Regions from separate parts of the Stenotrophomonas sp. 169 genome, predicted to be linked through region 1. Evidence: predicted binding sites of a transcription regulator. Region 1 holds the regulator's gene; the other holds the start of a gene.
The links. Region 1 encodes FliA, which starts transcription of late flagellar genes. Its sites were predicted from a motif close to TAAAGTTTNNCNNNCNNNGGCCGATAA; they were not measured.
Positions count from the first base shown of each region.

Region 2: a site for FliA is predicted at 1,576-1,602, ahead of ICJ04_RS16725 (GGDEF domain-containing protein). Genes of this name have one in related genera too.

Region 1 covers NZ_CP061204.1:2,318,899-2,333,785, reverse strand. Annotated here, with positions in the region: gene ICJ04_RS10050 (chemotaxis protein CheA) at 1-1,758, opposite strand, end outside; gene ICJ04_RS10045 (response regulator) at 1,805-2,170, opposite strand; gene ICJ04_RS10040 (STAS domain-containing protein) at 2,167-2,475, opposite strand; gene ICJ04_RS10035 (chemotaxis protein CheW) at 2,774-3,814, opposite strand; gene ICJ04_RS10030 (ParA family protein) at 3,811-4,593, opposite strand; gene motD (flagellar motor protein MotD) at 4,606-5,589, opposite strand; gene ICJ04_RS10020 (flagellar motor protein) at 5,591-6,331, opposite strand; gene ICJ04_RS10015 (chemotaxis protein CheA) at 6,404-8,242, opposite strand; gene ICJ04_RS10010 (protein phosphatase CheZ) at 8,245-8,877, opposite strand; gene cheY (chemotaxis response regulator CheY) at 8,877-9,269, opposite strand; gene ICJ04_RS10000 (RNA polymerase sigma factor FliA) at 9,291-10,034, opposite strand; gene ICJ04_RS09995 (MinD/ParA family protein) at 10,031-10,918, opposite strand; gene flhF (flagellar biosynthesis protein FlhF) at 10,905-12,809, opposite strand; gene flhA (flagellar biosynthesis protein FlhA) at 12,960-14,887, opposite strand, start outside.
Region 2 covers NZ_CP061204.1:3,822,886-3,837,772, forward strand. Annotated here, with positions in the region: gene ICJ04_RS16715 (dihydrolipoamide acetyltransferase family protein) at 1-745, shown strand, start outside; gene ICJ04_RS16720 (NAD-dependent dehydratase) at 892-1,527, opposite strand; gene ICJ04_RS16725 (GGDEF domain-containing protein) at 1,639-3,168, shown strand; gene ICJ04_RS16730 (DUF808 domain-containing protein) at 3,209-4,150, opposite strand; gene ICJ04_RS16735 (AarF/UbiB family protein) at 4,338-5,978, shown strand; gene ICJ04_RS16740 (phosphoglycerol transferase I) at 6,274-8,376, shown strand; gene ICJ04_RS16745 (DUF3772 domain-containing protein) at 9,151-11,523, opposite strand; gene ICJ04_RS16750 (hypothetical protein) at 11,644-11,892, opposite strand; gene ICJ04_RS16755 (lipocalin family protein) at 12,055-12,549, shown strand; gene ICJ04_RS16760 (FAD-dependent oxidoreductase) at 12,554-13,768, shown strand; gene ICJ04_RS16765 (hypothetical protein) at 13,979-14,479, shown strand; gene ICJ04_RS16770 (PepSY domain-containing protein) at 14,593-14,887, opposite strand, start outside.

The DNA.
Region 1 (14,887 bases):
ACGCTGGCCGTAGCCGTAGTACTCGCTCAACGACAGGATAGGCAGGTACTCGCCGCGCACGCGCAGCACGCGGCCTTCGCCGGCCATGGTGCGGATGTCGCTGGCTTGCGGCTGCAATGCTTCCAGTACATAGGCCAGCGGCAGGATCAAGGTTTCGCCCGCCACCGAAACGGTCATGCCGTCGAGGATGGCGAGGGTCAGCGGCAGGCGGATCAGCGTGCGCGTCCCGAAACCGGCGCGGCTTTCGATCTGCACTTCACCGCCCAGCGCCTGGATGTTGCGACGGACCACGTCCATGCCCACACCGCGGCCGGACAGGTCGGTCACGGCATCTGCCGTGGAGAAACCAGGCTGGAAGATCAGGTCCCAGACCTGCGAATCGGTGGGGTTGTCCGGCACAGCAAGGCCGCGCTCGGCCGCCTTCGCCAGGATGCGTTCGCGGTTCAGGCCGTGGCCGTCGTCGCTGACTTCAATGACGATGTGGCCGCCCTGGTGTGATGCCGCCAACGTGATCGTGCCGGTTTCGTCCTTGCCCGCATTGCGGCGGAACTCCGGCATTTCCAACCCGTGGTCGATCGAGTTGCGCACCAGGTGGACCAGGGGATCGGCGATCTTTTCGATCAGGCCCTTGTCCAGCTCGGTGCCTTCGCCGATCGTCTTCAGGCGCACCTGCTTGCCCAATCGCGTGGAGAGGTCGCGGACCAGACGCGGGAAGCGGCGGAACACCGCATCCACCGGCAGCATGCGCACGCCGATGACCGCTTCCTGCAGGTCACGCGTGTTGCGCTCCAGCAGGTCCAGGCCGGCGAACAGGCGCTCGGCGTGGGCCGGGTCGATGTGGTTGGAGACCTGCTTGAGCATGGCCTGGGTGATGACGAGTTCGCCCACCAGATTGATCAGGGCGTCGACCTTGTCCACGCTCACCCGGATCGAAGTCTCTGCCTCGGCCGGCGGTGCGGCTGGCGCCGCGCTGGGGGTGGCTGCTGCGATCGGTGCAGCGGCCGCCTGCGGGGCAACCTCGACCACCGGATCGAGGGCCAGGCTGGGCGGCGCGACCGGACGGATGTCCAGTTCGCAGTCATCGACCACCCAGGCGAAGGTGTCTTCGATCTGGCTGCGCTTGATCTTGCCGATCAGGCCGAGGTCCCATGCCAGGTGCGCTTCGAACGGATCCAGCTGCTCGAAGCCGGGCAGGCGTTCCATGCGGGCCTGCACCTGCAGCGGGCCGAGGTGCTCCAGCTCGCGGATGATCCGCAGCGGATCGTTGCCGCTCATGAACATCGACGGTGCCGGCGTAAAGCCGATCTGCCAGGCTTCCGGCTCGGCTTCAACGGCGGCAGCGGGCGCACTTGCGGCGGCGGCGGGCGCCTGCCCGGACAGAATACCTTCCAGGCGCGCCTTCATCGCGGCGACCACGGCCGGGTCGGCCTGCACGCCGTGTTCGGCTTCGCGCTGCAGGGCGCGCAGCACGTCCACCGATGCCAGCATGGCGTCGACGGCGTTGGCTTCCAGCGCGCGCTTGCCGGCACGCAGTTCGTCCAGCAGCGTTTCCAGCACATGGGTCAACGCGGCGATGGCATCGAAGCCGAAGGTGCCAGCGCCGCCCTTGATCGAGTGCGCGGCCCGGAACACCGAATTGATGATCTCTGCATCGTGCTGGCCGGATTCCAGGGTCAGCAGTCCAGCTTCCATCGCATCCAGCCCTTCGCGGCTTTCCTCGAAGAAGGTGGCGTGGAATCGTTGCAGGTCCATGCTCATGTCAGGTGTGTTCCAGGGGCGCGGGGGACGGGGGCGGCGAGGGCGATCAGCCCAGGACTTTCTGCACGGTGGCGATCAGCTGTTCGGGATTGAACGGCTTCACCAGCCAGCCGGTCGCGCCGGCCGCCTTGCCTTCGGATTTCTTGTCGGCCGCTGACTCGGTGGTCAGCATCAGCATCGGGGTGAACTTGTACTCGGCCAACTGGCGCAGCTCGCGGATCAGCGAGATGCCATCCATGTTGGGCATGTTGACGTCGGTCACCACTGCGTTGAAGCGCTGTTCCTTGGCGCGGTTGAGTGCGACGGCGCCATCCTCGGCTTCTTCGACGGCAAAGCCGGCCGAGGTGAGGGCGAAGGAGACCATCTGGCGCATCGACGCCGAGTCATCCACCACCAAGATACGTGCGCTCATGCCGCGTTCTCCACAGAATTCAGGTTGTCATGGGGTACATCCAGGCCGAGGGCCTGGCTGACGCCGAGCAGTCGCGCGGCGTCGGAAAAGGTTGCGGTGCATCCGCTGAACTGTGTCGGCCGGCCCGCACTGCGGCGGTCGTGCACGAACGCGCACAGCACCTGCACCGCTGCGGTGTGGATGCGGCTGACCCGACTGGCGTCAAGCACCACGGGCGCGGCCTCGGCCAGCAGCGGGGCCAGGCGGTTCTTCAGCTCGGTGCTGCTCTCGATGCCGAGATCTTCACCCAGGTCCACTGTGCTCATTGTTGCTCCGGACAAACGGTTCCAGACTTCATAGCGGCAATTTCCGGGAAAGCTTTAGGGATGGGTTTTTCTGTTTCTGGGCCAGGGCGGGAGCAGGACCCGGGGCCGAGGGGGCGGGCAGGGCCACGCAGGACACGCCGCAAGTACGTCCATGTAGGCTTGTGTTCGGCTCCTGCCTCACACAGTCCTGCCTGACCCTGCCCGCCCCCTCGCTGACAGTCTGCCCTTGACCGCAGTTGGGCGGAGAGCAGGAGCGCACAAGCGCAGGAACCAGGCCGAGGCCGGGCGCCTGCGCTGATCAGTTGAGCAGGCGCGTGGCGTCGAGCAGGATCATCGGCTGGGCGCTTACGCGGGCCACGCCACGGAAGATGTCGTTGCTGATCCGGCAGATACGCGCGGTGTCCGGGGGCTCGATCTGCGAGTCGCTGAGGTTGGTCACATCCTCGACCGCGGTGACCCGCAGGCCCATGATGTCGCCGTTCTCCTCCAGCACCACGATGCGGGTCAGCGCATCTTCGCCCGCGGGGGCGCCACCCAGGTGGATGCCCAGGTCCATCACCGGTACCACCTGCCCACGCAGGTTCATGATGCCCAGCATGGCCGGGGCGGTGCCGCGCAGCGACAGCAACGGCACCGGCAGCACCACCTCCTGCACCTTCAGCAGCTCCAGCGCGTAGGCCTGGCTGCCACAGCGCAGGCGCAGCCAGCGCGAGCTGCGCTCGGCGGCGCGGCGCTGCGGTGAGGACGCATGTCCGTTCTCACGGGCCTGTTCCTGCAGCTCCTGCCATGTGCTGGGCGCGCCGGTCGTACTCGCTGGCGGCGGCAGGTTGGACGGGCGGTTCGGAATGCGCGCGGGCGCGGGGGCGCGGGCAACCGCGGCGGCGGCGATCGGCGCGGCGGGCGCTGCCAGGATCACCGTGTCTGCCGCGGCCGGGTCGGCAGCGGCGGCGAAGGCGGCTTCCAGCGACGGGCTGTCCGCATTGGCCAGCACGGCCGCGATGTCCTCGCCGGTTTCGTAGATCACCTCGTCGGGCAGGTCATCCCAGGTCGGTGGGCGTTCGGGCGGCGTCGCGGCGCTGGCCTGGTCCATCGCGTCCAAGGTGGCATCGAAGGCAGCCTGCAGCGCGGCTTCTTCATCGTCCACCACGGCGGGGGCGCCGGTTTCGTAGACGACCTCATGCGGCAGATCATCCCAAGTGGGCTCGCGCGCGTCGTCCGCGTCGCCCGTCACTGCAGGGGCGAGCACCTGCGCAGCGTCGGTCGCAGGCGCGTCGGTCGATGCCACCGCGTCACCCAGCAACTGCTCCAGATAGTCGTCCAGCACCTGTTCGTTGTTCATGCGGCCTGCTCCAGCGCGCGCGCATCGTCGGTCAGGATCCACTCCAGCGCACGCCGATAGGCGGCGAGCCCGCGCCCAGGGTAGTCATCGCCTTCCACCGGCGTCATCAGGGTGGCAGCGCTGCTCATGCGGGTGTCGACCGGAATCGCGTCATCCCAGACCCGCGTGAGGTGGCGGTCCTGCATCTGCCTCAGCGTCTCGTTGCCGGCGCGGGTGCGTCGATCGAACAGCGTAGGCAGGATCGACATCGGCAGCGGACGGCGACGCGAGCGCTCCACCATCTCGCCGGTGCGGACCATGCCATCCAGACCGTGCAGGGCCAACGGCTCGGCCTGGGTGGGAATGATCAGTCGATCAGCGGCTGCCAGTGCGTTGATCATCAGCAAGCCCAGCGTGGGTGCGCAGTCCAGCAGGATGTAATCGTGACGGCCTTTGTGGCGGGCCAACGCGTTCTGCAGTGACAGGCCCAGGCCCGGCTGGTTGGCGCTGCGCCGTTCCAGCGTGGCCAGTGCGGCCTGCGCGCAGACGTGGTCCAGGCCGGGAATGGCGCTGGGGTGGCTGAGCACGGACAGCTCCACCGGCGGGGTGGCGAACAGATCCAGTACGCCCGCCGGCGGTGGATCCAGCGGAATGCCGAACGAGCGGGTCAGCGATGCATGCGGATCGAGATCGATCAGCAGCACGCGATGGCCCAGGCCGGCCAGTTGGCGCCCCAGTGCGAGGGTGGTGGTGGTCTTGCCGACTCCGCCCTTCTGGTTGGCGATTGCCCAGATGCGCATCGGTCTACTCCTTCATGGCGGGGGTGACGGCGGCGCCGATGGGGCTGCCGGCCGGGGCGGGCGCGCGGGGCGCCTGCGGGAGGGGGGTAAGGCAATGGGGGCGATCACCGGCGCGTCGGCGTCGCTGGAGGCGTTGAGGCGCTGGCTGATGGGATCCACGCCGTGGCTGGTATCGGCCAGGATGATCACCATCACGCGGCGGTTGCGGTTGCGGCCGTCCGCACTGGTGTTGTCTTCGCGGGGGCGGAACTCGCCGTAGCCGACCATCGCCAGCCGGGCGGGCTGCAGCCCCTGATCGGCGAACAGATGCACCACGCTCGCCGCACGGGCCGCCGACAGTTCCCAGTTCGAGGGGAACTGGGCCGTGGCAATCGGGATGTTGTCGGTGTGGCCTTCCACGCGCACGCTGTTGGGCACGTCACGCAGCACCTCGGCCAGCTTGGCGAGCGTGTCGCGTGCGTGCACATCGAGCATCGATGCGCCGGTGGGGAACAGGATGTCGCTGTTGATCTCTACTTCGATCCACAGCTCGGTACGGCGCACGGTGATCATGCCGCGGTCGATCAACGGTGTGAGCGCGGCGGTGAGTCGGTCGGCGATGCCATCCAGCTGTTTTTCCGCCTGCTTCAGCTGCTCCTGGTCGCGGAACGAGATGGGCGAGCGCATCTGCGATGCCATCGAGGGCAGCAGGGTAGGGTCGTTGGCCGGGGCAGGTGCCGAGGGACCGACGCGGCTGCCGGCGTTGATGACCGACGGGGTGTCCCAGCCGCCGCCCTTTACCTGGTGACTGCCTACCTGCACCGGGTTGATGGTGCGTGGCGCAGACCCGAAGGCGCTGCTCAAGGCACTGGCGACTACCCGGTACTTGCCTTCGTTCACCGTGGAGATGGCATACATCACCACGAAGAAGGCAAGCAGCAGCGTCATCAGGTCGGCGTACGGAATCGCCCAGGCCTCATGGTTGGCATGCTCTTCGTGGTGACGGCGGCGGGCCATGTCAGTGCAGGAATCCGCTCAGGTTGGTTTCGATGTTGCGCGGGTTCTCGCCGTGGGCGATCGAGATGATGCCTTCGATGGCCATCTCGCGATCCCTCGTGGTGTGGGCGATCACGCTCTTCAGCTTGGCGGACACCGGCAGGAACAGCAGGTTGGCCGAGGCGATGCCGTAGATGGTAGCGGTGAAGGCGGCCGCGATGCCGTGTCCCAGCTTGCTGGGGTCGGCAAGGTTCTTCATCACGGCGATCAAGCCCAGCACTGCGCCGATGATGCCCAGCGTCGGGGCATAGATGCCCATGGCTTCGAATACCTTCGACGCGGCCAGGTCTTTGTGTTCCTGGCTGCTCAGTTCGATCTCCAGCATGTGCCGGATGGTTTCCGGCTCCACGCCATCCACCAGCAACTGCAGCCCCTTGCGCAGGAACGGATCGCTCTGCGCGTCGACCTGCGCCTCCAGACCCAGCAAGCCTTGGCGGCGCGCGATGTTGCTCCATTCCACGATCTGCGTGATCAGCTGGCGGCGGTCGCTCTGCGGCGGGCGGATGACCCAACGCACGATCTTGAAGGCGTGCTTGAACACTGCCGGCGCGGTATGCAGCAGGATCGAGGCAAGGGTGCCGACGATGACGATGACGAACGCGGCAGGCGACCACAACGACGCCAGGCCGGCGCCCTTGAGGATGCTGCCCCCCACCAGAGATGCCAAGGCGAGGAAGAGTCCGATGAGGCTGAGTCTGTCCATGGATCGGTTATCGGCCTGTAGCGGGGTGACTTGAGGTGGTGGCCAGGGAGTGGCCGACCGGCGTCACAGTTTTCATCCGTCGTGCGGGCTGCGAAGGCCGTCCACATCCAGGATCAGGGCCATGCGTCCATCGCCGATCAGGGTCGCCCCGGCATAACCACGCAGCCCGCGCAGGGCCTTGGGCAGCGGTTTGATGACGACCTCTTCGCGGCCCCGCACCTGGTCCACGACCAGGCCGAAGCGGGTCTCGCCCGCCTGCAGCACGACGATGGTCAGCAGGTGCGACGGTGCCGGTTCCACGTCCAGCCAGTGGCGCAGGTCCACCAGGGCCAGGGTGTGCGACAGGCGATCAAGCACGGCGCGTCCATCGAACCAGCCGAGGGACGTGGCCGGTGCATGCAGCACCTCCAGCACGCGTGCCAGCGGCAGGGCGTACACATCCTCGCCGGCCTGTACCAGCAGGGTCGGCAGAATGGCCAGGGTGAGCGGCACGCGGATCATGAAGCGGCTGCCGCGGCCCAGTTCGGACTGGATCTGGATCTGTCCGCTGAGTTCGCGGATGCGCGACTGCACCACGTCCATGCCCACGCCGCGGCCGGAGATGTCGGTGACCTCGGCCTTGGTCGAGAAGCCCGGCAGGAACACCAGGTGCAGGCATTCTTCGCTGCTCAGGCGGGCAGCGGCCTCCGGATCGATCAGGCCCTTCTCGCGCGCCTTGGCACGCAGTTTCTCCGGGTCGATGCCCGCGCCGTCGTCCTGCACTTCGATGCTGACGTAGTCGCCTTCCTGCTGCGCGGACAAGCGCACGTGGCCGCTGCGGGGCTTGCCCTGTGCCTCACGCAGGTCGGGCATCTCCACGCCGTGGTCGATGGCATTGCGCACCAGATGCACGAGCGGATCGGCCAGTGCCTCGACCAGGTTGCGGTCCAGTTCGGTTTCGGCGCCGAACAGTTCCAGTTCCACTTCTTTGTTCAGCGAGCGCGCGACATCGCGCGCCACTTTCGGGAAACGCGAGAAGACCTTGCCCACCGGCTGCATGCGGGTGCGCATGACCGCCGACTGCAGACGCGCGGTCGCGATGTCCAGCGTGGACACGGCGCGATCAAGCTCTTCGTCGCGCAAACGCACGCGCAGGGTCTTCAGGCGGTTGCGCGACAGCACCAGTTCGCCGATCAGGTTGACGATGGCATCCAGGCGCTTGGTGTCCACGCGCACGGTGTGTTCGGCCTCGGCCAGCGGCTTGGCGGGCTTGGGCGTGGGGGCGGCGACAGGGCGCTTCGGCGGCGGGGCCGCCTGTGCAACGGGCGCCTGCTGCGCGAGTGTACTGCCCGGCACAGCGCCGCCATGCAGCTGGTCCAGCAAGGCCTCGAACTCGTCCTCGCTGATCATGCCATCGTCGGCCTTGGGCGCGACCGCCGTGGGCGCGGCGCCGCCATGCAACTGGTCGAGCAGGGCCTCGAACTCATCGTCGCTGATCATTTCCGAACCGGCGTCATTGCCGGCCAGCGGGGCCGACGCGGCAGGCGAGGGGGCCACGCCGACATCGAACTGGGCGATCAGGTCCGGCGGGGCATGGCCCGGTTCTTCGCCGGCCGACACCGCATCCAGCATCGCCTGCAGATAGTCCAGCGATTGTTGGCCTGCATCGAAGTGATGCGGCTGCAGCGTGGCCTGTCCGGAGCGCGCCAGGCCGAGGGTTTCCTCGGCGGCATGGCACAGCTCCACCATGGCGTGGATGCCGAGGAAGCCGGCACCGCCTTTCAGCGTGTGGTATCCCCGGAACACCGCATTGAGCTGGGGGCTGTCCTGCGGGTCCTGCTCCAGGGTGACCAGCTGCTCGCCGAGACGATCCAGGATTTCCTGCGCCTCGATGATGAAGTCCGCAGCGATGTCGTCGGCGATTCCACTCATGCTCAGAGCCCCAGGTCGGACAGCAGGTCGTCGGCGTCCAGCTGGGACACCGCGTGGCGATCCACGCCGGCCACGGCCGGTCCGGCCAGCGCCGGCTCAGTGCGGCCCTGCTGGCGCGATGCCTGCAGTTCCGGCGGCAGGCCCAGGGCACCGAAGCCTTCATGTACGCGACGCACGATGCCCACCACCCGGCGGATGATCTGGCCGGTCAGGTCCTGGTAACTCTGGGTCAGCGCGATCTCGGTCAGGTTGTGGCGGATACGCTCGAGTGCCTGCTGCTGCTCCAGTGCAGGCAGCGCCTCCTCGCCCAGGCGGGCGGTCAGGGCACGGCATTCCTCGGTCAGATCCAAGGTGCGGTGGGTGGCCTGCTCGGTCATCGTGACCACGTGGTCCAGGCGCGCACACGCATCGTCGAGCTCTTCGGCATCGGCGTCGTGGCCCACGGTGGGCAGTTCTCCCAGCGCCTGGCCCAGCTCGCGGGCCAACCGTGACAGGCCGGCCATCATCGGCTGGGTGCGTGCCGCCGCCAGCGCATCGATCTGCACACGCCAGCCGGCTTCATCGCCGGTTTCCAGTGCGGCCAATGCTTCCTGCAGGCGCTGCACCAGCCACGCCTTGTCCATGGCGACGTCCATCAAGCGCTCGCCGCCAGGCGTTCGAAGATCTTGCCCAGTTTTTCCTGCAGCGTCTGTGCGGTGAAGGGCTTGATGATGTAGCCGTTCACGCCGGCCTGTGCCGCCTCGATGATCTGCTCGCGCTTGGCTTCGGCGGTCACCATCAGCACCGGCAGGGTCTTCAGCTTGGCGTCGGCACGGATGGCCTTCAGCAGCTCGATGCCGGTCATGACCGGCATGTTCCAGTCGGTCACCACGAAGTCGAAGGACTGGCTCTGCAGCAACGCCAGCGCGGCATGCCCATCCTCGGCCTCGGCGGTGTTGCTGAAGCCCAGGTCGCCCAGCAGGTTCTTGACGATGCGACGCATGGTCGAGAAATCGTCGACGATCAGGATGCGCATGTTCTTGTTCAAAGCTTCATTCCTCTTGGGTACTTATGCTTCCAGGCCCGCGTCAACGGCCTCGAAGGCTTTCAGTCGGCCACGCAGGCGCAATACCGCCTGGCCATGGATCTGGCAGACCCGCGACTCGCTCACACCGAGCACTGCGCCGATCTCTTTAAGGTTCAATTCCTGTTCGTAGTACAGCGACAGCACCAGCTGTTCGCGCTCGGGCAGGTGGCCGATGGCCTTGCCCAGCTCGCTGCCGAACTGGCTGCGCTCCAGCACCTGCTGCGGGGTGGGTCCGCCTTGGGCGACGGTATCCAGCTCGCCCTGGTCTTCGATGCGCGATTCCAGGCTCAGCACCTGGCCGCGCGAGGCATCTTCCATCAGCCGGAGGTATTCCGGCAGCGGGATGTCCATCGCCGCGGCCACTTCGGTGGCCGATGCGGCGCGACCTGTGGTCTGCTCCAGGCGACGGATGGTCGAGGCGGCATCGCGGGCGCGGCGGTGCACCGAGCGCGGCACCCAGTCGCCGCGACGGATCTCATCGATCATCGAACCGCGGATGCGGATCGAAGCATAGGTTTCAAACGAGGCCCCCTGGTCGGCGTCGTAGCTGCGCGACGCTTCCATCAGGCCCATCATGCCGGCCTGGATCAGGTCATCGATTTCGACGCTGGCGGGCAGTCGCGCGGCCAGGTGGTGGGCGATGCGCCGCACCAGGTCCGAATGCTGCGCGATGCACTCGGTTGCGGCCGTGCGCTGCACCTCGCGGTATTGAGCGGCGCCTTTCATGCCACCACCCCCCGCTGCTTGAGGATGCGTTCGAGGAAGAACTCCACGCCACCGCGCGGCTCCGTCGGTGCCTGCCAGCGCGCGGTGCGGCGGGCGATCTCGTTGATCGCCAGCGCCGACGGGCTGGACGGATAGGCTTTCACCACCGGCTGCTGGCGCTGCACGGACATGCGCAGCCAGTCATCCTGCGGCACGCAGCCGAGGTAGTTCAACGAGACATCGGCGAGGAATTTCTCGCAGACCCGGCTGAGTTTTTCATACAGCACGCGCCCTTCGTTGGGGTCGCGCACCATGTTGGCCACCACCTGGATGCGATCCACGCCGCGTTCGCGCGACAACACCTTGATCAGCGCGTAGGCATCGGTGATCGAGGCCGGCTCATCGCAGACCACCACCACGGTGTCCTGCGCGGCCTGGCAGAAGGTCAGCACGCCGTCGGTGATGCCGGCGGCCGTGTCGACCACCATCACGTCCAGGTCGCGCTCCAGCTCGGAGAACACGTTGACCAGGCCGACGTGCTCGGCCGGTGCCAGCTCGGCCATGTGCCGCCGACCGGATGCAGCCGGAACCACCAGCACGCCGTTGGGGCCCTCGATGATGACTTCTTCCAGCGTGCAGCGCCCGGCAATCAGGTCGGCCAGGGTGAACTCCGGCTTCAGGCCGAGGATCACGTCGATGTTGGCCAGGCCGAGGTCGGCATCCAGCAGCAGCGTGCGTTTGCCCATGCCAGCGAGCGCCACGGCCATGTTGGCCGAAACGTTCGTCTTGCCCACGCCGCCCTTGCCGCCGGTGACGGCGATGGTGCGGACCGGGCCCAGCGGCTGGCTGCGGGTGGCCGACAACGGGAAGGTCGTGGTCAGCTTGGCGTATTCACGCGACTGCATGGTTCAACTCCGGGTTGCAGGGCATATCGGCCGCGCGGCGCAAATCTTCAAGGCGAAGTACAAGATTGGCCGCACTGGCCCGGTGCAGGTCTTCAGGAACGTCCTGGCCATCGGTCACCCAGGTGATCGGCAGGCGGTGGTCGACGGCGACCGACAGGGCCGTACCGAAGCGACCGGTCTCGTCCAGCTTGCTCAGCACGACGCCCTGCAGGTTGGCGGCGCTGAAGCGGCGCACCACTTCGTCCATGTCGCCGAAGCTGGTGTTGGCCGGCAGCACCAGCAGGGTGCTGACCTTCGGCGCGGCACGCAGCCACTGCAGCTGCGAGGCCAGGGTGCGGTCGCGCGGGCCGACGCCTGCGGTGTCGATCAGCACCAGCTTGTAGTCCTTCAGGCGTTCCAGCAACTGATCCAGGTCGGTGCCGCTGCTGGCCTCGTGCACGGCGATGCCGAGCTGGCGGCCGAAGCCGTACAGCTGCTCGCGGGCGCCGATACGGGTGGTGTCAGTGGTGACCAGGGCGACATCGCGCGGGGCGTGGCTTTCGGCAAAGCGCGAGGCAAGCTTGGCGATGGTGGTGGTCTTGCCGGCTCCGGTGGGGCCGACCAGCGCGATCACACCGCCTGCTTCCAGCGGGTCGACCGGCGAGATCGGCAGCTTGCGCGAGAGCAGGCCCAGCATCAGGCCGCGACCGCGGTGGGCTTCGGTCTCCAGCGGGATCTGCAGCACCACGTCGCGGGCGATGCCGGCATCGAAGCCATATTCGTCCATCAGGTCCAGCGCGGCGGCGCGCACGGGATTGCCGCGCAGGCGCTCATCGGTGAAGCGGTGCATTTCGCGTTCGATCACCTGGCGCATGCCGGCGACTTCGTTGCGCAGGTGGCGCATCTCTTCGTCGTCGCGGGCGATGACGGTGAGGGTCGGCGGGGCGACGATGGGTCGCGCCGGTTGTACGGCCTCGGCGACCTGCAGGGCCGGCAGGGTGTCCGCCGAGCGTGGCTCGGCGCTACCGGAGGTCGGCGCCGGCAAGGTGTCCAGGGCGGCAGGCGGCTGCGGGGCCGCGGAGATGTCCAGGGCGGCAGGCGGCTGCGGGGCCGCGGAGATGTCCAGGGCGGCAGGCGGCTGCGGCGTCGAGAGTGTGTCCGCGGCGGCGGGGGTCTGCGGCGCCGGGAGGGTGTCCGCCGAGGGTGGCTCGGCGCTACCGATCATCGGCATCTGCGCAGCGAAGGCCATCGGCAGCGGCGGCGGCAGCACGGTCGGGGGGCGGATGACCGGCGCGGCAACGACCGGCGGCTCGGTGGCGAAGGCTTCGTCTTCCACCCAGGCGCGCGGCAGCGGCGGCAGTGGGCGCGGTGCGGTGGCCTGCTGGCGCGGTTCGGGCTGTGCGTGTTCGAACGGGGCAAAGATCTGCTCCGGCAGCGCCGGTTCGTTGACACGCTGCGGCGCTTCGCGGTGCAGCGCACCGCCGGCGGCACGGGCCAGGGTCGCCGCGAATCCTTCGCTGCCGCGCTGCATGACGATCTCATCGCTGCTGTTCAACGTACGCCCCGTCGCGCCCACCGCTGCGCGTGCCAGGGCCGCAACGGCCGACGTGGTCGCCGCCACCGGTTCGATCTCGGCGACCGGCTCGCGGCGACGGGTCATCGCGGCGATCATCGCGTCGGCGGCGGTGCGCGGACGCGGCGCCGGTGCGGCTGCCTGTACGGGTGCACTGTCCTTGCGGGCGGTTTCCAGTGCACGCTGCACCACGCTCTCGTCGTAATGCGCGGCCGCCACGATTTCGACGCCTTCCTCGATCCGCCGGTTGGACAGGATGACCGCATCCGGTCCATGTTCCTTGCGGACCAGGTTCATGGCCGATCGCATGTCGGCGGCGACGAAGCGTTTGATTTTCATGCTGGGGTACCGGGACGGAGTCGGTTCGGTGGCAGGGGATCGCGATTGTTCGGTGGTCTGCACGGTGCGGGGTCCCCTTGGAAAATGGTTGGATCACTACGGTGGCGGCGGCGCTGCTGCCGGTTTCCCGGCGCCGGTGGAGGCCTGCGGTCAGCTGATCGTGCCGACCAGCTTCAACCGCTTGTCTTCCGGCACCTCGCTGTACGCCAGCACCGACAGCGATGGAACGCTGTGACGGACCAGGCGTGCCAGCGCGGCACGGACCGGGCCCGGTACCAGCACCACGGCGGGCTCGTTGCGGGCTTCCTGCTTGCTGACACAGTCGGCAAGACTCTGGTGCAGCCGTTCGGCGAGTCCGGGTTCCAGCGCAGCGCCGTTACCCTGCGTGGACTCCTGCAAGACGCGTTCCAATTGCGGGTTGAGGGTGAACACCGGCAGCTCGGCGGACATGCCGGCGATCTCCTGCACGATGAAACGGCCCAGCGTGTTGCGCACTGCCGCGGTGAGCACGGTCGGGTCCTGGCTGGACGGTGCGGTTTCCACCAGCGACTCGGCGATCTTGCGCAGCTGGCGTACCGGGATGCGCTCGATCAACAGGTTCTGCAGCACGCGTACCACCACCGACAGCGGCACGGCCTTCGGGGTCAGGTCTTCCACCAGCTTCGGGGCGCTCTTGGCCAGGTTGGCCAGCAGCTGTTGCACTTCCTCATGACCCAGCAGCTCCGGCGCATGCTCGCGGATCAGGTGGGACAGGTGGGTGGCGACCACGGTGGCCGGGTCCACCACGGTGTAGCCCATCGATTCCGCATGGGCGCGCTGATGGGGCTGGATCCACGTGGCATCCAGGCCGAAGGCCGGGTCCTTGCCGGCGATGCCGTCCAACTGGCCCAAGGCACTGCCCGGGTCCAGCGCCAGTTCGCGGTCAGGATGGATTTCCGCCGTGGCGACCGGCACGCCGTGGATCAGCAGGCGGTAGGCGGTGGCGGGCAGTTCCAGGTTGTCGCGGATGTGCACCGAGGGAATCAGGAAGCCGATGTCCTGCGTCAGCTTGCGACGCACGCCCTTGATGCGGGCCATCAGTTCGCCGCCCTGCGCGGCATCGACCAGCGGGATCAGCCGGTAGCCCACTTCCAGGCCCAGCGGGTCGACCGGACGCAGTTCGTCCCAGGTCAGTTCGGCGCTGGGTGCGGCCGCGGCGGGGCGACCCAGCGCGTCCATCGGCTGGGCGGTCGGCGCGGCGTTGGCCTGCGCCTCGGCCAACTGGCTCTTTTTCCATATCTTCCAGGCCATGAAGCCCAGGATCGTCGCCAGCGTCAGGAAGGCGACGTTCGGCATGCCCGGGACCAGGCCGACCACGCCGATGATGCCGGCGGTGATGGCCAGCGCACGGTACTGGCCGAACACCTGGCCCATCATGGCCTGGCTCATGTCCTGCGAGCGCGAGGCGCGGGTGACCAGCATCGCCACCGCACTGGACACCAGCAGCGCCGGCAGCTGCGCCACCAGGCCGTCACCGATGGACAGCAGGGTATAGGTGGCCGCTGCGTCGCCGAAGGCCATGTTGTGCTGGAGCATGCCGACGGCCAGGCCGCCGATCATGTTGATGAAGAGGATCAGGATGCCGGCGATGGCGTCGCCACGGATGAACTTGCTGGCACCGTCCATCGCACCGTAGAAGTCTGCTTCCTCGCGGACCTCCTCGCGCCGGGCCTTGGCCTCTTCACGCGTCAACAATCCGGCATTGAGGTCGGCATCGATGGCCATCTGCTTGCCGGGCATCGAGTCGAGGATGAAGCGCGCGGTCACTTCGGAGACGCGGCCTGCACCTTTGGTGATCACCACGAAATTGATGATGGTCAGGATCGCGAAGACCACGATGCCGACGGCGTAGTTGCCGCCGATGACGAACTCGCCGAAGGCGGCGATCACCTTGCCGGCGGCCTCGTGGCCGTTCTGGCCGTTGAGCAGGATCACGCGGGTGGAGGCGACGTTCAGTGCCAGCCGCAGCATCGTGGTGACCAGCAGCACGATCGGGAAGATGGTGAAGTCCAGCGGACGCTTCACATACACCACCGCCA
Region 2 (14,887 bases), 1.5 Mb from region 1:
CATGCAGGCGATGGCCGCACCGGCCCCGGCCCGCGTGGAAAGCCAGCGCGCGCCGATGTCCGCCGCCGGCAAGCCGATGCGCACCCAGCCGCCGGGCGTGGTCGCCAAGGGCCAGCCGGAGCAGCTGAAGGGCGTGCGTCGGAACATGGCCCGTGTCATGGCCGACGCGCACAGCAAGGTCGTGCCGACCACGCTGAACGACGACGCCGACATCCATGCCTGGCAGCCGGGCACCGACATGACCGGCCGCCTGGTGCGGGCGATCGTGGTGGCCTGCCAGAAGGTGCCGGCGCTCAACGCCTGGTTCGATGGCGAGGCGCTGACCCGCACCCTGCATGCGCACGTGGACGTGGGCATCGCGGTGGACACCGATGACGGCCTGTTCGTGCCGGCCCTGCGCAACGCGGACATGCTGGACGCACGTGGCATCCGCGAGGGCGTCAACCGCCTGCGCGAGCAGGTGGAAGGGCGCTTGATCGCCGCCTCCGAACTGAGCGGCTACACGATCTCGCTGTCCAACTTCGGCATGTTCGCCGGTCGCTACGCCACCCCTGTGGTCGTGCCGCCGTGCGTGGCGATCGTGGCCGCCGGTCGCGCCCGCCACCAGATGACCCCGGTGATGGGCGGCGTGGAAGCGCACAAGGTGATCCCGCTGTCGGTGACCTTCGACCACCGCGCCGCCACCGGCGGTGAGGCGGCACGCTTCCTGCGCACCATGATGGACGATCTGGCACTGGCCAACTGATCCGGTAGGGACGGCCGAGGGCCGTCAGCGAAACCCGGAAGGCGTAGCGGGCAGGTTCCTTTGCAGGGCAAGGGAACCTGCCCCAACCAAGCCCCCCGCTTGTCCGGTAGTGACGGCCGCTGGCCGTCAGCGAAACACTCGTGGGCTCAGCCCGCGAGGTCCCGCGCAGCCACCACCTGTTCGCCCGGCCGCGGCACCAACGCCGCTTCCACCAGCGTCGCTGCGATCTTCTCCGCCGGATTGATCCGCCAACCGCGCGGCAGCACCGGACCCAGCAGGCCCAGCACCTTCGATGCCAGATGTTCCCCTGTGCGCTTCTGCGCGCGCTCGCCGCCGATCAGCCCCGGCCGCACCAGGGTCAGCGAATCAAAGCCCAGCTCACGCAGATCCTGCTCCAGATCGCCCTTGACCCGGTTGTAGAAGAACCGCGAGCCCGCATCCGCGCCCGCCGCCGAATTGAGCACGAACGTGGCAGCGCCATGCGCATGCGCCTGGCCGGCAAAGGTGAGCGGGTAGTCATGGTCGATGCGCCGGAAGGCCTCGCGGCTGCCGGCCTGGGCCAGCGTGCTGCCCAGCGCGCAGACCACCGCATCCACCGCCCACCACGGCGCGGTACCGGGCAGTTGCTCGAAATCCAGCACCGGGTTGTCCAGCTTTGCCGCGCTCATTGGCAGCGGGCGTCGCGTGGGCGCGATCAGCGCCGTGCAGCGCGTATCCTCCAGCAGAATCTGCAGCGCCTGGCCACCCACCAGACCCGTTGCTCCCAGCAGCATCACCCGCATCGTCCTCTCCCATGGCGCGTTGCTGCCATCGTGAGGGCTGGACAGGTATAAAGCCAACGTCGACCGCGCCGATATGCTGTCACCAGCCCCCACCTCCCTACGGATCACCGCATGACGGACCGCCCTGTACCACGCCCTGCCGCCGGCACCCAGCTCGGGCCGCTGGCGCATGTGCGTGCCGCACCGGCAACGTCCGATGCGGGCCCGCGCCGCGTTGATGGGCGGACGCTGCAGCAGATCTTCATCGGCGCAGAGCAGCCAGAGACGCTGCTGGCGGCGTTCGCCGACGGCATGGCGACCCTTCCCGGCGAGCTGGGCGACATGGGCGACCGCCTGCAATCGGCGCAGGCCGGCGCGGACTGGCCCCGCTATGGCCGGGCGATGCGGCAGCTGATCGACAAATACATCCGCACCATCGAACAGCATTCCCCGGCCGGCCAGCCCGACAGCGAGCGCCTGCGCGAGCAGCTGCGCCACGTGCTGGGCATCACCGTGGCCAGCCTGCTGCAGCACGACCCGCAATTGCGCGAGCAGGCCATCACCCAGGCCGCCGCATGGAAGCAGTGGCAGCCTGGGCAACCGCTGGATGGACTGGAAAACAACCTGCGCGAGCTGGGCCACCAGATCGGCGTACGCAGCGAGGCGTGGCACGAACGCGACGAACTGCTGTTGGGCCTGTTCGACCTGCTGCTGGAAAACATCAGCGAGCTGCTGGACGACGGCGCGTGGCTGCACGGACAGATCGATGCGGTGCGCCAGCTGCTGGCCGGGCCCTTGGATACGTCGGCCGTCGAACGCACCCGCGCCGAGCTGCGCCAGGTGATCTACAAACAGGGCCTGCTCAAGCAGGGCATCACCGATTCCAAGGCGGCCATGCGCGGGCTGATGGGCGATTTCGTGCAGCAGCTTGATGGCATGGCCAACAGCACCGGCGAATATCACGATCGCATCAGCAGCTACGCGTTGGCCCTGCGCGAGGCACGCAGCATCGCCGATCTCAACCAACTGCTGCAGGGCGTGCTGCACGACACCGGCCGCGTGCAGCAGCAGGCCGCGCAGGCCCGTGATCATCTGGCCAATGCGCGGCTGGAAGTGGAAGTGGCCGAACAGCGCATCGCCCAGCTGGAGAATGACCTGCGGGAAGTGACCGACCTGGTCCGCACCGATCCCCTGACCGGCGCACTCAACCGGCGCGGCCTGGACGACCTGCTGCAATCCGAACTCGCCCGCTCATCGCGGGGCGGCAGCGCGCTGTCGGTGGCGGTGATCGACCTGGACGAGTTCGGCCAGACCAATTCCCAGTACGGTCACGCAGGCGGTGACGCGGTGCTTCGCCATTTCGTCAGTGTCTGCCAGTTGCTGCTGCGGGCCAGTGACAGCGTGGCGCGGCTGGGCGGCGACGAGTTCGTGTTGGTGATGCCCGATACCCCCGGGGCCGACAGCATGTCCACCCTGCAGCGCCTGCAGCGTTCGCTGGCGCAGCGCGTGCTGCACGTGCAGGACCACCGCGTGCCGGTGCACTTCAGCGCCGGCCTGACGCAGTGGCAGCCGACCGACAGCGCCGAAACCCTGCTGCGACGCGCCGACGAGGCCCTGTACGCGGCCAAGCGCGAGGGCCGCAACCGCGTACAGGCCGGTTGACCCGGTAGTGACGGCCAACGGACGTCGGGCCGTCCGGCTTTCAGTGTGCGGGCTTGCCGCGCAGCTTCTGCACCAGCATCACCGCTCCCAGCACCAGCGCACCGACCACCAGGCCCACGCCCACGTTCACCAGTGCATTGATCAGCCAGGCCCACTGGCCTTCGCCGCCATGCTCCAGCACCCAGTGGTGCAGCGGCGGCACGTTGTGCACCAGGATGCCTCCGCCGACCAGGAACATCGCGGCCGTACCGGCGATGGACAGGAACTTCATCAGCCAGGGGGCACCGGCCACCATGCCGCGTCCGAACGCGGCCACCGCACCGCCCTTCTTCGCCAGGTAGAGACCCGCGTCGTCGATCTTGACGATGCCGCCGACCAGTCCGTAGACGAACACCGTCATCGCCACGGCCACCACGCTCAAGGTCAGCACCTGCTGCATGAACGCCGCGCCGGAAGACACCACCACGCCCAGGGTCAGCACGATCACCTCGGCCGACAGGATGAAATCGGTGCGGATGGCGCCCTTCACCTTGTCCTTCTCGAAGGCCACCATGTCCACCGTGTCGTCGGCCAGCGCCTGCCGACGCTCTGCCTGCTTCGCTTCGTCTTCCTCGGCCGGGTGCAGGAAGCGGTGTGCCAGCTTCTCCACGCCCTCGTAGCAGAGGAAGGCACCGCCCAGCATCATCAACGGCACGATCAGGGGCACGTTGTACCCGCGGGATTTCAACCACGCCTCCAAGGCGCTGATCGCCAAGGCGGCCGGCACCAGGATCAGCTTGTTGACGAACGAGCCCTTGGCCACCGCCCAGATCACCGGCAGTTCGCGGTTCGCGCTCATGCCCGTGACCTGCTGTGCATTGAGCGCCAGATCGTCTCCCAGCACACCGGCGGTCTTCTTCGCGGCGACTTTGGTCAGGACCGCCACATCGTCCAGCAGCGTGGCGATGTCATCGAGCAGGGTGAACAGGCTGGCACCGGCCATGGAGGGTCCATCATCAAAGGGGGAGGAAGAAGGCGGATTCTGACCTAAAAGGCGTGAATCCCAAACTACATCCGGGATTCACCACTCCACCACCTTCCCCCCGCCACACTGGGCCTCCTGCACCATCGCGGAGTCCTGCTTGAACAACCCGCCTGCCGCGTCTGCCAACCCGCCGCTGATCACCGGCATGAACCGCCGCAGCCAGATCCTGCGGCTGTTGATGCGCTACCGCAATTCCGGCGTGTTCTCCGGCATGAACCTGGACGCTGCAGGCGCACCCGACGTGCCGCCGGACGGCAATCCGGAGCAGTTCGTCACCGACCTGGAATCCCTCGGCCCGACCTTCGTCAAGCTGGGGCAGATGCTGTCCACCCGGCCGGACATGGTGCCGGTGGAGTTCGCCACGGCGCTGGAGCGGATGCAGGAAAGCGTTGCGCCGATCCCGGTGGAGCGGATTCACGCCATCATCGAGAAGGAACTGGGCGCCACCGTCTCCACGTTGTTCGCCAGTTTCGATCCAGTTCCGCTGGGCTGCGCCTCCATTGCCCAGGTGCACCGTGCCACGCTGCGCGATGGCCGCGAAGTCGCTGTCAAAGTGCAGAAGCCCGAGGTCGCCGCGCAGCTGCGATCAGATCTGGAAGCGCTGCGCAGTTTTGTGCTGGCCGCCGACCACCTGACCCAGGTGGGGCGCCGTGTGCGCCTGCGCGACTGGTTGAACGAGTTCGCCAAGACCCTGATGCAGGAGCTGGATTACCAGGCAGAAGCAGAAAACCTGCAGCGCTTCGGCCAACACCTGCGACCGTTCAAGCCGCTGTGGGTCCCGCAGCCCATCTGGGACTACTGCAGCAACCGCGTGCTGACGATGCAGCTCGCCGACGGCGTGCGCGTGGACATGATTCCGGATATCCGGCGCACCGAACACTCCATGGACCCGCTGGCGGCTGCGCTGATCCGCGGCTACCTGGACCAGATTTTCGTGCACGGCGAAATCCACGCCGACCCGCATCCCGGCAACCTGCGCGTGACCCACGACGGCCGCTTGGCCATCTTCGACCTGGGCATGGTCGCGCATATGCCGCCGCGCCTGCGCGAGCGTCTGTTGAAGGTATTGTTCGCTGCGGTGGATGGCCGTGGCGAGGAAGTGGCCGATGAGATCATCGCGATCAGCACACGGCTGGAGTCGTTCGAAGAAGAACGCTACCTGCGCGAGACCGGCCAGATGATTGCACGGTACGCCGCCAGCAATCACTACTCCGAAGGCCGCGTGGTGCTGGACATGGTGCGTATCGCCACCGCCAGCGGCCTGCGCACGCCGCCGGAACTGAGCCTGATCGGCAAGGCCCTGTTGAACCTGGAATCGGTGTGCCGCCTGCTGTCACCGACACTGGATACGCGACGCATCGTCGAGAAGCAGCTGCAGCACGTGATGCGCGCGCGGCTGAAGAAATCATTGTCGGCGGCCAACCTGGCCAGCGAAGCGATGGAAGTGCAGGAACTGCTGCGCGTCGGCCCCCGCAAGATGACCGACATCCTCGCATTACTGGCTGAAAACCGGCTGCAGATGAAGGTGACGGGGCTGGAAGAATCGCGCCTGATGGAAAACCTGCAGAAGATCGCCAACCGCGTGTCGGCCGGCATCGTCACCGCCGCGCTGATCCTGGCGTCGGCGCTGATGATGAAAGTGGACAACGGCGTGCATCTGTTCGGCTACCCCGCGATCGCGATGATACTGATGTTGATCGGCGTATTCCTCGGCCTGGGCATCATCACCAGCGCACTACTGTTCGACCGCCGCGCCCGCGCCCGCGAAGAACGCGGCCACCGGTAGAGCCAAAAAGGTAGAGCCGACTTCAGTCGGCTGCTGGCGCATTACGGTTGAAGCCAGCCGACTGAAGTCGGCTCTACCCATGCGTATCACCCCGCGCGCCATCGCGCGATTCACACCAACGCCACAAAGCTGACGATTTATCCAGTTTTGTCGCTTTCGACGAACATTTCAGTCAGGTTCGTGCAGGCATGATCGGGTCATCGGTCTGTCATGTTGTTGTGGTTGGCAGTCCGGTCGAGATGGACACGCGTCGGTACGACGTCCATCACCACCTCCGTCACTGCCGAATATGCCCATGCTCTGGATTTTGTTGCTTACGCTGTTCGTGCTTGCCTGGCTGTTGCTGGTTTCCAGTAAATGGTTGTGGTGGAAGGCCGGCCTGCTTTCGGTACTGCTGATCGCCCTGAGCACCTGGTGGCTGGTGGACCAGCTGTCCGGCGACGGATTGAATGCGGCCACGTTGTACCACTTGGGCGCCGATATGGAAGGCGCCGGTGTCTCCGATTTCAAGCAGGTCATCGCGGGCTACATCGCCCTGCTGCTGGTGTCCCTGCTGCCGTTCGCCCTTGTACGCATCAAGCGCTGGCAACGACCCGGCCGCGGCAAGACACTGTTCGCCAGCTTCGCGGGACTATGGTTGCTGGCCGTGTGTGTCAGCCCGCTGTTCGCCGACGGCCAGCGTCTTTACTACCAGCTGCGCCCGGTCGATTTCGCTGAGATCGCCCCGGAATACCAGGTGCCGACGCAGCCGCTGCAGCGCCCGCGCAACATCGTCTGGATCTACGGCGAAAGCCTGGAACGCACCTATCTCGACGAGAGCGTATTCCCCGGCCTGATGCCGAATCTCAACCGCTTGGCGGCGCGCTCGCTGGATGTGCGCGGTCTGGATTCGCCGGAGGGCAGCGGCTGGACCATCGCCGGACTGGTCGCATCGATGTGTGGCGTACCACTGACCACCGCACAGGGCGATGAGAACAGCATGGACCGCATGGGCAGCTTCCTGCCCAAGGCGGTCTGCCTGGGCGACTACCTCAAGCAGCAGGGCTACACCAACCACTACCTGGGTGGCGCCAACGGTCAGTTCGCCGGCAAGGGGCAGTTCCTCGCCAGCCATGGCTTTGACGAAGTGCACGACCTTGCCTGGTTCAAACAGCAGAAGAAGGTCGGTCGCATTCACTACTCCGCGTGGGGCGTGCATGACGACGTGCTGCTGGATACCGCCTATCGCCGCTTCGAGCAGCTGTCACGTGCCGGCGAACCCTTCATGCTCACCACGCTGACCATGGACACCCATCACCCGGCCGGCCACCTGCCGGTGTCGTGCAAGAACGAACGCTACGAAAGCCCGCACGGCAACATCGGCCTGCTCAACGCGCTGAAGTGCACGGATCGCCTGATCTCGCAACTGGTGGAGCGTATCCAGGCCAGCCCGCATGGCAAGGACACGTTGATCGTCGTGTCATCCGATCACCTGGCCATGCCGAACGACCTCAGCCACGTGCTGGCCAAGCAGGAGCGCGAGAACCTGCTGCTGTTCGTCGGCAAGGACATTGAGCCGCGCCAGCTGCAGGTGGACGATGCGACCACGCTGGACAGCGGGGCGACCCTGCTCAGCCTGCTGGATCCTGCCATCCAGCGCATCGGCTTCGGCCGCTCGTTGATCGATCCGCAGCGGCCGGCCAGTGCCAGCGTCGCCGCCCGCAAGGACAACGGACGCGACTATCCCAAGTACCTCGCCTTTGCCCGTTCGTTGTGGCTGGGCGAGCCAACGCGCGAACTGCGCATCGACGACAGCAACCAAGTGATCGTCGGCGTGCAACATGTGCAGCCGCCAGTGCTGCTGGAGTACGACAAGGACTGGGCACTGAAGACGGTCTACCTGGAAAACACCTCGCGCCAATTCGATGAAGCCGACAAGGACAGCACGCTGGCGTATGTAGACCGCTGCACCGCCTTTGAGGATGGCTCGGCCGACGGTGACTGGTGCGCGTTGCTGGTCAACCGCGAAAACGGGATCAAGCTGTATCGCGATGATGACCTGCGCGGTGGTGTGCAGGTGGATGCAGCGCTGGATGCCTTCGATGGTCCGCGTCCGAGCGTTCGCCAGGCCCACATGATCACCGACAAGGGCCGTCGTACCCGTGCTGGCCAGTACATGCTGGAACTGGTGGCCAGCACACAGCCGCAGCGGGGCTTCTGGATCGAAGCAGTCTCGTCGCAGCGGCAGGTGGTGCTGGCCCAGCAGTGGGTGCAGCCCGATGCGAGCGGCCGCATCAACCTGAGCTTTGGGTTGGATCATGAAGTGGATGATCTGGAGATCCGCGCATGGTTGAACCATGCCGAGAAGCTCGCCGTGGATACCTTTGCGCTGGTGCCATCGCGGCGTCCACGCGGATAGTGGGTCGAACGGCTGAGCCCCTCGCGAGTGGGGGGGCTGTATCTGGTGCTGGGCCGGGCAGTGGGGCTGGGCGGGGGACGGCAATAGCCGCATCCATGCGTGCCTCGTTTCGCGCCATCCATGGCGCTCAACGCCCCCGCCCAGCCCCACCACCCGGCCCTCTGACAGGTTTCGGTGCCCGCCACCCGCGCAGAAAAAATGAAGAAAGAGCGGTAGCGCCGAGCCGCGCTCGGCGGAGTGTTTCCGCCAACGGCCCGCTGCGCTCGCCGACCGTGGGTCGGCGCTACCAACTTCGGCCGCAGCAGCGGCCACGGATCAATTAAGGCGGTAGCGCCGAGCCGTGCTCGGCGGAATGTTTCCGCCAACGGCCCGCTGCGCTCGCCGACCATGGGTCGGCGCTACCAACTTCGGCCGCAGCAGCGGCCACGGATCAATTGAGGCAGTAGCGCCGAGCCGTGCTCGGCGGAATGTTTCCGCCAACGGCCCGCTGCGCTCGCCGACCATGGGTCGGCGCTACCGATGTCCGCATGTCCGCATGTCCGACAACTTCCATGGCCGCCATGGACCTGTCGAAGGTGGGGCGGGGTGGGTTGGCGGGGGCGTTGAGCGCCATGGATGGCGCGAAACGAGGCCCGCATGGATGCGGCCCTTGCCGTCCCCCGCCAACCCACCCCGCCCCACCAGCACACAGCCCTGCAGCTGTTGCCGTTGCTGTTGCTGTTGCCGTTGCTGTTGCCTTTGCTTGCTGCACTTGCTCCAACCCGGGCCGCAGACTCAACCTACGGCGTCGGGGTCACGCACCAGATGAATGTCCGTGGGCGCAGACAACGCGATATCCCGCGCGGCCAATTCCTGCAGCAGGGTGAAAAACAGGTCGCTGCGGGTACCGTATACCTGCCGCGGGCTGGGCACGTAGGCAAAGCTGTTGATCGCCACTTGGCCACCGCTGATCGAATCGATGAACACCGATGGCGCCGGGTCGCTCAACACGCTCGAATGCGCCTCGTAACTGTCCAGCAGCACCTGCTTCACCGCTGCCACGTCTGCATTCAACGGCAGGGTGAACTGGATCTGGATGCGGCCCTGCGCGCTGCCCATGGTCATGTTGCGCACCGTCTTGGTGATCAGCTCCGAGTTCGGCACGATCAGCGTCGACTTGTCGCCCACGGTGATCTCGGTGGAGCGCACGTTGATCCGGCGGATGTCGCCTTCCTGGTCACCGATCTTGATCCAGTCACCGATCTTCACCGGCCGCTCGGCCAGCAATATCAAACCAGACACGAAGTTCTGCGTGATCGCCTGCAGGCCGAAACCAATACCCACCGACAACGCACTGACCACCAGCGCCAGCTGCCCGAAGCCGATACCCAGTGCACCCAGCGCCCACAGCACCGCCAGGATGATGCCCAGATAGCGCGCCACGGTACTGATCGAGTTCTGCGCACCCGAGTCCAGCTCGGTCTTCGGCAGGTAGGTATCGACCAGCCAGCGCTGCAGGGCCTGCATCAGCGCCAGCCCAGCCAGCAGCACCACCACGGCCAGCAGGATCTTGCCGGGCTGCAGCCTGATGTTCGGGCCGATCGGGATGCCGTTCGACAGTGCCTCAACGCTGCCCATCACCGAACCAAGATTGCCGAACGGTGCGGTGAAGATCAGCAGCGCCATCAGCACCAGCGCGATGCGGCTGAACGCAGACAACAGCACGCCCGCCTGTTCCACCTGCGCCGCGCTCAAGCCGGTGGTCAGCACCACGGTGCGGCCAACCCGGCTGTCCGGGTGCAACATCCACGTGCACAGGTCATCGGCGAATTTCAGCAGCAGACTGGTCGTCAGCGCGACGATGCCGCCCCATACCAGCTGCGAGGTCACGAACTTGGCGAAATTGAGATAGCCCAGCAGCGAGGCAATGATCGCCGCCACCACCACCACGTTGCCGGCGACGCGGGTCAGTACGATCCAGCCACTGCGCTGGGCCGGACCGCGTGCACGCGAATCGGCAGCCTGCGCTTCGGCACGCTCGGCGGCCTCGGCGGTCTGCCGCCGATGCAGGCGGGACAAGGTCACCAGCATGGCCATGATCAGGCACAGGTAGATCAGTGCGATCACCCCGTCCAGGGCGATGGTGTTGATCTCACTGGTGCGCGCCGCCCGGTCCACGGCCGCCAGCATGATGCTTACCCAGCTCACCACTGCCGCGCTCCACGCATACTTGCGCAGGTTGCCGGCGGCCCGGTCGTCCAGCTCCAGCAGCCGCCACGACGGGCGCTTCGGGGCCAGCAGACACGAGCTCAGCGCCACGATGAAGGCGGAGAAACACGTCGCCCCCAGGAAATAGTTGGACAGGGTTTGCAGACGCGGCGGGATGGCCCCCACCGCATCCATCGCCGACACCAGTGCCCACGCAGCAAGCCCCGGCAGCAGCGTGCCGACCACCAACAGCCACACGGCCAGACCGGTGCGGCGCAGGCGGCCCTTGGGGGCATGCTCTGCGGCCGCGTACCGCCGTCCCAGCGCGCGCAGCCACAGTCGCACAGGGAAGAACAGCACCAGGGCAACGCCAAGGCCCAGCAGCGGCAGGCCCCAGCCCTTGCGCTTCACCGCATCGCGTACGGCGCCTGTCCCCAGCCGATAGAGGGCCAGCACCCGGGTGGTATCGGTCGGTGCCGTCGCCGCCACCTGTGCCCACAGGGCCGGTGACAGCGGCGAGGCCACCTTGCGGCCCAGCTCTTCGCTGAACTGGCTGGCGCGCAGTTTTTCTATGTCGGCGGTGAGCTGATTGGCGTTGACCACTGCCAGTTCGGCGCGCTTGATCGTGCCGTCTACCGCGTTGCGTTGCTTGGTCAGGCTCGTCCGCTGCACGGCCACTTCGCGGGCCTCGGTGCTGCCCTCGGCCACCTCGCCCAGCGGCACCAACTGTTCGGTCAGCTGCGCCAACTGCGGCTGCAGCGCCTTGGCCGCCGCATTCGCATCATCCTTGGCCGACTGCGCGCGCTCGCTCAGCGTCGCCAGCGTGTCGGGGGTCTCGGCGTCCTCCAGCGATGCCCGGGCGGCCTTCAGCGTGGCCTCCGCCCGGGTCACCTGCGCTTCGGGGGTCAGCTCGGCCGGCTCCTGCGCCAGCGAGGGGGCACTGAGCAGGAACAGGAACATCAGCAGGCCGGCAAGGGCACCGCGCTTGGCTATCAGGCTGGAAAGAGACAAAACAAGGCACCGTCATGCACGGACCACCGCGCGTGCGCGGACTATACGACGACCCACGTGGTGAACGGATCAGTACTTCAGGCGCAGCTCTTCCACCTGCGGCTGCTGGGCCAGGTACCAGTCCTGGAAATCCTCTTCCGGGATCTCTTCCGGGGCATACACCGCAATGGGGTCCCACGCGTGGTCGGTCGGCAGCGGCTGGCGCGGACCGGCACGCAGCGTATAGGTCACGCCGTCGTGCTCCACCACGTCCTCGGCCTGCTCCCAGCGGGCGCGTTCGAAACTGGATTCGGTTTTCAGCAGGATCACCTGGTACATCAGCATCACTCCTTGGTACGTGCCATCAGCATGGGCCCGCACAGCGGCCCGTTAAAGCCATCCCCTGTTACGCAGCGTTGCGGCTACGCCACGAGAAGGCGGTTTCACCTGTCCATGTCGGCACGGGCGGCAAGGTGGCCTACCCCTTCAGGGACAAGACCCATGACCGCCCATAACGACCTCAAGACCGTCCCCGATCTCAAGCTGCCGCGCTACCTCGGCACCTGGTACGAAATCGCGCGCCTGCCTATGCGCCACGAGCCGGAGGCCTGCACCGATGTGTCGGCCCATTACAGCCTGCAGGACGACGGCAACATCCGCGTGCACAACCGCTGCCGCATGGAGGGCGAGATCGAGGAGGCCATCGGCGAAGCAAGCGTGGTCGACAATGACAGCGCCCGGCTTGCCGTCAGCTTCCTGCCCAAGGGCCTGCGCTGGCTGCCCTTCACCAAGGGCGATTACTGGGTCATCCAGATCGCGCCCGACTACAGCGTGTCGCTGGTCGGCAGCCCGGATCGTGACTACCTGTGGTTGCTTTCGCGTACCCCGCACCTGGACAAGACCATCCGCGATCATTATCTGGCCACTGCGCGCCAGCAGGGCTTCGATCTGTCCAAACTGATTGATACCCCGCACACCGGCAACCCGACGGCCTGATCCCATGGACCTGAAGAGTGGCTACCCGTACTGGTCCATCCGCAATGGGCTGATCCAGGCGTTTCCTCCGCTGGAGGCCGACCTGCACTGCGACGTGCTGATCGTGGGGGGAGGCATCACCGGCGCCCTGATTGCCGATGAACTGTCCGCCAATGGGCACGAGGTGGTGCTGATCGAACAGCGCGACATCGGCTGGGGCAGCACGGCAGCCAGCACGGCGCTGCTGCAGTATGAGATCGATACCCACCTGGTGGACCTCGCCAAGCAGTACGGCGAGGACGATGCCGCACTGGCCTACCAGGCCTGTGCGGACGCGCTGACACAGCTGCGCGAGGTGACATCCGGCCTGCGCGGGGTGGACTTCAAACAGATGGACAGCGTGTACCTGGCCAGCAAGTCGCGCCATGTGGCGGTGCTGCAGGACGAAGGTGCCGCACGCCGACGACACGGGCTGGATGCGCGCTGGCTGGACAGCGACGCGCTGCGCGAGCGCATGGGCATGGACGGCGCCGGCGCGCTGCTGACCCGTCAGGCCGCCCGTGTCGATCCTTACTGCCTGACCTACCGCTTGCTGGAGCGGGTAAAACGGCGCGGTGGCCACGTGCATGACCGCACCGTGCTGCATGCCCTGGAGCCCACCACACGCGGCGTCACCGCCCGCACCGAATCCGGGGTGGAGATCCGCGCGAAGCACGTGGTACTGGCGCAGGGTTACGCCAACCAACAGTGGCTGGACAAGCGCGTCGCGCGCAATCGCAGCAGCTACGCGTTGATCACCGACCCCCTGCACGAAGACGAACTGGGCGCATTGGCCGGCACGATGGTGTGGGAGAGCGCACGCCCCTATCTCTACCTGCGCAGCACGGGCGACAAGCGACTGCTGCTGGGCGGCCTGGACGACACGGTGGATGTGCCCGCGCGCCGCGACCGGCGGGTGGACAGCAAGTCGAAGAAGCTGTTGAAAGGGTTGAAGCAGTGGTTCCCTGCGCTGGATCCCACTCCGGCGTTTGCGTGGGCCGGGACGTTCGCCGAAACCGCGGACGGTCTGCCCTTCTTCGGCGTGCACGCGCAATGGGGCCCGAGGGTGCAGTTCGCGATGGCCTACGGTGGCAACGGCATCACCTATTCGACGATAGGCGCCGGGCTGCTGCGTGCCAACATCGAACGCCGACGCCACCCGCTGCAAGCGTTGTTCTCGTTCGAGCGGCTGGAACGCTGACCGCCCGTACGACACCCTGACGGTAGCGCCGAGCCACGCTCGGCGAGCAACGCGGCGCCTTCCCATCAGCCGTCGGCCGTCCGGCGCCGCCCGGGCAATCACCGCACGGCTACCGCAACCGCGCCACGACAGGCATCATTCAAGCTGCAGCTGCTAGCGTCGCCATGAGGGCCGCGCGCCCTGCCCCGTCCGCTGCTGGAGCGTTCCGTCATGATCCGCCCCCTGATCCTGCTCTGCCTGGCCTGCGCACCGTCCCTGGTGATGGCGCAGAGTGCAGCCGGTGCCACCGGCCCGCAGTCCGCGACCGGTCTCAATCTGGCCGTACCCAGCGAGCCGCTGCGCTATCTCAACGATCCCAGCTTCCAGCAGGACGCACCGGGCACGTATTACGGCGACAAGAGCGGCCCGCTGCCGCGTGGCGAGGACGGACGCGTGGCCGAGGTCACCGATGACAAGCTGCGCGTATCAGGCAGTGTCAGCACCGGCATCGGCTATTCCGAGGGCTACGGCAACAGCCACTACAACGCCGCCTCGTTGAACCTCAGCAAGAACTACACCACCGACGAGGGCAAGACCCGCGGCGTGAACGTCAACATCCATGTCAGCGAAGGCAAGGGGCCCGGGTTCTACGGCCCTTGGGGTGGCGGTTACGGCGGCGACTTCGGTCCCGGCCCGGGGTACTGGGACCGCCCGCCACCGTTCGGCTGGTAAGCCCCGCCACGCTGGGCGGGATCTGGGCACGTCGCGGGATCCTGACCGGTTCGCCGCTGCGCTCGCCGAGCATGGCTCGGCGCTCCCAGTCCGGGATCCGCCTTCGGCGTGGATCAATCCAACCAGCCATCACGCTCGCTGGCCAGCAGCCGGCCGTCATGCCCGCTCAGGCGCACGTCCACTTTCTGGTTGCGGTCATTACGCGCTTCCAGCTTCCACGTCGCGCCGTCCCGCTCGACCGAATGGATCTCACGCAGACCCTGGTCCTTCGCCTTCGCCAGCAGCTGATCGATGCTCAGCTGTGCACGGCCATCGAACTCGTCAAAGATCTCGCCGGTCTTCGGGTCGACATAGACCTCGCGGAAACGACCATCGTCGCGGGTCACGTCCGCTTCCCACAGACCATCG